DNA from 2 places in the Escherichia albertii genome. Region 2 is predicted to be linked to the other one. Evidence: predicted binding sites of a transcription regulator. Region 2 holds the regulator's gene; the other holds the start of a gene.
The links. The regulator Fur, encoded in region 2, represses iron uptake genes when iron is present. The targets are predictions, from matches to a motif close to ATAATAATGAGAACNACTATCAA.
Positions count from the first base shown of each region.

Region 1: the regulator Fur is predicted to act here: its motif matches at 1,694-1,716, upstream of bfd (bacterioferritin-associated ferredoxin).

Region 1 covers NZ_CP117568.1:2,472,872-2,476,028, forward strand. The annotation lists gene rpsJ (30S ribosomal protein S10) at 1-73, opposite strand, end outside; gene PS053_RS12075 (prepilin peptidase) at 452-919, shown strand; gene bfr (bacterioferritin) at 922-1,392, opposite strand; gene bfd (bacterioferritin-associated ferredoxin) at 1,465-1,659, opposite strand; gene tuf (elongation factor Tu) at 1,843-3,027, opposite strand; gene fusA (elongation factor G) at 3,098-3,157, opposite strand, start outside.
Region 2 covers NZ_CP117568.1:4,396,817-4,399,973, reverse strand. The annotation lists gene ybfF (esterase) at 1-394, shown strand, start outside; gene ybfE (LexA regulated protein) at 534-827, shown strand; gene fldA (flavodoxin FldA) at 967-1,497, shown strand; gene uof (fur leader peptide) at 1,707-1,793, shown strand; gene fur (ferric iron uptake transcriptional regulator) at 1,786-2,232, shown strand; gene PS053_RS21150 (ChiQ/YbfN family lipoprotein) at 2,331-2,663, opposite strand; gene chiP (chitoporin ChiP) at 2,713-3,157, opposite strand, start outside.

The sequences.
Region 1 (3,157 bases), 1.9 Mb from region 2:
TTTCCGCGGTTGCTTGATCGATCAGACGATGATCAAACGCTTTCAGGCGGATACGGATTCTTTGGTTCTGCATGAGACCAGAGCTCCAATTATTTTATAAACGAAAATGATTACTCCTCAGACCCATTACGATTGATGGGAGAGTGTAACCGTTCTTACGTAGCCCCCCGATTGGGAGCATTGTTAGGTAGCCAAAATCAGCTAACTGAGGTTCAGATTGAACCTGCTGTCAACTACGACAAGCCCGCGCATTATACGTAAATCTGAGTCTGACGCAAGCATCGCGTAGAAATTAATCGCAATGAACAGATTGCGAGCTGTATTCCACCCAATATGTAAGATTGTGAAGACAGGATTTTTCGCTGGAACGAGGTTAACAAAGCAGTAAATCCTTTGTTGATGATTATCTGACGCTATTAGAAGGTGATACGTCAATTACAGAGGATGTTTTATGGATACTACCCTTCCCTTTCTGAGCTTATACGTTTGTTTATCGACGCTGCTTTTCTTCTATGATGCAAAGCATGGTTTGTTGCCCGACAGATTTACCTGCCCGCTGCTCTGGTCAGGGCTTCTGTTTTATCAAATTTGTCACCCGGCCGATTTAGCCAATGCGTTATGGGGGGCAATTATCGGCTACGGCGCATTCGCCATTATTTACTGGGGTTACCGCACTCTGCGACATAAAGAAGGATTAGGTTATGGAGATGTGAAGTTTCTCGCCGCGCTGGGTGCCTGGCATACATGGACATTCCTGCCGCGGCTGGTTTTCCTTGCTGCCTCATTTGCTTGCGGGGCTGTTGCTCTTGGTGTACTCATAAGAGGAAAAGAATCATTAAAAAACCCGCTGCCTTTTGGACCATTTCTGGCGGCTGCGGGTTTCGTTGTTGGCTGGGATAGTTTGCTGACAGACAGTTAGTCTTAAACTTTAATTTGTGATTGCAGATAATTTTGCAGCCCAATTTTACTTATCAGATCCAGTTCAGTTTCGAGCCAATCGATGTGACCTTCTTCATCGCCAAGGATCTCAATCATCATATCGCGGCTGACATAATCATGGACACTGTCAGCATAAGCAATAGCCTCACGGAGATCCTTAGCGCCTTCCTGCTCTAATCGCAGGTCGGATTGCAGCATCTCTTCGACATCTTCACCAATCCCCAGTTTGCCTAAATCCTGTAAGTTGGGGATCCCCTCTAAGAACAAAATACGCTCGATATATTTATCTGCGTGTTTCATCTCATCAATAGATTCATGGTATTCGACATCATTAAGACGCATCAGACCCCAGTTTTTAAACATTCGGGCATGAAGAAAATACTGATTTATTGCAACAAGCTCGTTTCCCAATAGTTTATTGAGATAATTTATGATTTTAACATCGCCTTTCATTTTATAGTCCCTCCGCTTCCACTATTAGAGCGTAGATGGGGCTAGCGGGATGTCAAAAAATAAGCGGGAACTTTAGGCGCTCTCTTTGAATTCGGGCATCTGCAACAACTCATCCTGCATTACTTCACGTGCAGCACGAATGCACTTACCACATTGATTTCCAACAGGAATAAACTTGCGTAATTGTTGAAAGGATTGAGGATGAAACTGACGCACTGCCTGGCGAATTTTTTTGTCGCTTACACCATTACACAAACAAATGTACATGATTGCTCCCGTGCAAATTATGCGCAAAGTGTAAATGAGAATGGTTATAATTACAATAGCACAGTTTTATTTACCCCTGAAGTAAGCGAGCAAAAATTACGGCTAAATATTTCCAGATAAAATCACGGACAGCAAAAAGGGCGCCGAAGCGCCCTTTTCAATTCAAAACTAATTAACGAGTAATTAGCCCAGAACTTTAGCTACAACGCCCGCGCCAACGGTACGGCCGCCTTCACGGATTGCGAAACGCAGACCGTCGTCCATCGCGATCGGGTGGATCAGGGTAACAACCATTTTGATGTTGTCGCCCGGCATTACCATCTCTACGCCTTCCGGCAGTTCGATGGTACCCGTCACGTCAGTAGTACGGAAGTAGAACTGCGGACGGTAGCCTTTGAAGAACGGAGTATGACGACCGCCTTCATCTTTGGACAGAATGTACACTTCAGATTCGAACTTGGTGTGCGGCTTGATGGTGCCCGGCTTAGCCAGTACCTGACCACGTTCGATTTCTTCACGTTTGATACCACGCAGCAGAACACCTACGTTCTCACCAGCACGGCCTTCGTCCAGCAGTTTGCGGAACATTTCAACGCCAGTACAGGTAGACTTCTGAGTCTCTTTGATACCAACGATTTCAACTTCTTCGCCCACTTTGATGATACCGCGTTCTACACGACCGGTAACAACGGTACCACGACCGGAAATGGAGAATACGTCTTCGATCGGCAGCAGGAACGGCTTGTCAATCGCACGCTCTGGTTCCGGAATGTAAGAATCCAGGAAGCCAGCCAGTTCCAGGATTTTCGCTTCCCACTCTGCGTCGCCTTCCAGCGCTTTCAGAGCAGAACCACGAACGATCGGGGTGTCGTCGCCCGGGAAGTCGTACTGAGACAGAAGTTCACGAACTTCCATTTCAACCAGTTCCAGCAGCTCTTCGTCATCAACCATGTCGCATTTGTTCAGGAACACGATGATGTACGGAACGCCTACCTGACGACCCAGCAGGATGTGCTCACGAGTCTGCGGCATCGGGCCGTCAGTCGCAGCAACAACCAGGATAGCGCCGTCCATCTGCGCAGCACCAGTGATCATGTTTTTAACATAGTCAGCGTGGCCCGGGCAGTCTACGTGTGCGTAGTGACGGGTCGGGGTGTCGTATTCAACGTGGGAAGTGTTGATGGTGATACCACGCGCTTTTTCTTCCGGCGCGTTATCGATCTGGTCGAATGCGCGAGCAGCACCGCCGTAGGTTTTAGCCAGTACGGTGGTGATTGCAGCGGTCAGAGTAGTTTTACCGTGGTCAACGTGGCCGATAGTACCAACGTTAACGTGCGGTTTTGTACGTTCAAATTTTTCTTTAGACACGGCTATATTCCTTACTATAGTGCTCTCCCCTTCAGGAGAGAGCACGGGACTTTGGTATTAACCCTGAGGCTTATTTACCACGGGCTTCAATTACGGCCTGAGCAACGTTACTCGGCGCTTCATCATACTT
Region 2 (3,157 bases):
CGATGAGATTTTCGCGGCCATCAATGCGGTCAGTGAATCCGACGCGCAAACACGCCAGCAGGCAGCGGCAGTGATGCGCCAGCATCTGAATGAAGAAGGAGTCATTCAGTTTCTGCTGAAATCTTACGTTGATGGCGAATGGCGCTTTAATGTGCCGGTACTGTGGGATCAATATCCACATATTGTTGGCTGGGAGAAAATTCCGGCGTGGGACCACCCTGCGCTGTTTATTCCTGGCGGCAACTCGCCGTATGTCACCGAACAGTATCGAGCTGATTTACTGGCACAATTTCCACAGGCACGGGCGCATGTGATTGCAGGCGCGGGTCACTGGGTACACGCAGAAAAACCGGATGCGGTGTTGCGCGCCATCCGTCGCTATCTCAATGATTAGCATAACTGATTAAAAACCCAGCGCCCGCGCGGCTTTCCGCGCGTGGGCGTTGGCGAGACTCCTCACGCTGTTGTATTATGGCGCGCTATCCATCCGGGCAAGCGCCTGGCTGATTGTTTCCCCCGAAGTCACCAAGATCATGGCCAAAGAACAAACGGACCGTACGACATTAGATCTGTTCGCGCACGAGCGTCGACCGGGACGACCGAAAACCAATCCGCTTTCGCGCGATGAACAGCTGCGTATTAATAAGCGCAACCAGCTAAAACGCGACAAAGTACGTGGTCTTAAGCGTGTCGAACTGAAGCTGAACACGGAGGCTGTCGAGGCGCTGAACGAGCTGGCAGAATCGCGTAATATGAGTCGTAGCGAACTGATCGAAGAGATATTGATGCAGCAGTTGGCAGCGCTGCGCAGCCAGGGCATCGTTTAAATTTCCATTTTCGTGTAGCACAGTGTGCAGTCCTGCAAGTTTGCTGATTCCGCAAGACTGCCTGTTCTGCTATGATTGCCTTTATCCGTGGGCAATTTACCACCCCCATTTCAATAAGTTTCAAGAGGTTATTTCACTCATGGCTATCACTGGCATCTTTTTCGGCAGCGACACCGGTAATACCGAAAATATCGCAAAAATGATTCAAAAACAGCTTGGTAAAGACGTTGCCGATGTCCATGACATTGCAAAAAGCAGCAAAGAAGATCTGGAAGCGTATGACATTCTGCTGCTGGGCATTCCAACCTGGTACTACGGCGAAGCGCAATGTGACTGGGACGATTTTTTCCCAACTCTCGAAGAGATTGATTTCAATGGTAAACTGGTTGCGCTGTTTGGTTGTGGCGACCAGGAAGATTACGCAGAATATTTCTGCGATGCGTTAGGCACCATCCGCGACATCATCGAACCGCGCGGCGCGACTATCGTCGGTCACTGGCCAACTGCCGGCTACCATTTCGAAGCATCGAAAGGTCTGGTAGATGATGACCACTTCGTCGGTCTGGCTATCGACGAAGACCGTCAACCGGAACTGACCGCCGAGCGCGTAGAAAAATGGGTAAAACAAATTTCTGAAGAGTTACATCTCGACGAAATTATCAATGCCTGATGTGATGCGGCGTAGACCAATATCTACGCCGTATTAATAGGTAATGCCAATCGAAATAATTGCTACAAATTTGTAACTTTTGCCGTTGTACCTGTACAATGTCCCGGTATTCAAGTGGCCTTGCCGATATAAGTGTAAGCTGTGCCACGTTTTTATTAACAATATTTGCCAGGGACTTGTAGTTTTCATTTAGGCGTGGCAATTCTATAATGATACGCATTATCTCAAGAGCAAATTCTGTCACTTCTTCTAATGAAGTGAACCGCTTAGTAACAGGACAGATTCCGCATGACTGATAACAATACCGCCCTAAAGAAAGCTGGCCTGAAAGTAACGCTTCCACGCTTGAAAATCCTGGAAGTTCTTCAGGAGCCGGACAACCATCACGTCAGTGCGGAAGATTTGTACAAACGTCTGATCGATATGGGTGAAGAAATTGGTCTGGCTACGGTATACCGCGTACTGAACCAGTTTGACGACGCAGGTATCGTCACCCGCCACAATTTTGAAGGCGGCAAATCCGTATTTGAACTGACCCAGCAACACCACCACGATCACCTGATCTGCCTCGACTGCGGCAAGGTTATCGAATTTAGTGATGATTCCATCGAAGCGCGTCAACGTGAAATCGCCGCGAAACATGGCATTCGCCTGACTAACCATAGCCTCTATCTTTACGGTCACTGCGCCGAAGGCGATTGCCGCGAAGATGAGCATGCGCACGAAGGCAAATAAGCCAGCCTGAACGAACGAGAAAAGCCAACCTGCGGGTTGGCTTTTTGATACAAGGGAAACAAGAAAAAGCGAGAGTGACAGCCCTCGCTTTTCAGTTTTTACTGCGTAGCGTTATTACTGCGAATTTCCTGCCAGACCTTATCGCAATCGGCTTTCACCGCCTGGTCATTACCGGTTTGCGTTGCCTGAATGCACTGCTGATAATCCAGCACGCGAACACTTTCTTGTTCGGCAAACTGTTGATGTTGTTTCTCTTTCTTCAGTACGTTTAACACGCTCTGACAGGCTTCAATTTTTTCCGGCGAACCTTGCGCGGTATTGATACAGGCGCTGTAAGCTTCTTTCAGATGGCTATCTTCCTTTGGTGCTGTCGACTGCGCGCAGGCCACCAGCCCCGATGCCATTATGGCGATGAGAATTAATTTTTTCATAGCGAACTCCTCAAACGGGCGGCAGGCAAAATGCCTGCCGCGTCTGGCATCAGAAGATAGTGAACGGTGCGATCACCATAAATTTCACGTCACGCTCATCCTGGAAGATGTTGCCGTAACCACCACCCCAACTTGGGATGTCGGAGTGGTTGTCGTATTCGGTGAAGTGCAGTTTGAACATCGTGCCTTTGGCTCGACCGTCCTGAATGGTGTAGACCGCATCCAGGCTGTACGCAGACTCTTCAATAGTCCGGTTCTTGTCGTAGTACGCATCCGGGTTACTCTGCCAGGTCGCGGGTTTAGCATCCCATGCGTAAACATAAGAAGCGCCGATGGCGAAGCCAGGAAGATTCCAGTTTTTCAGGTCATACATCGCGCCGAAGAAGACCGCTTTTTCACCGTTGGCGTTAAAGTCAGAACGGTTATCCCACCAGATATCCAGGCGACCATTAGAGGAAGCATAGGTTGGAGTCATACGTTGCAGGAAGTATCCC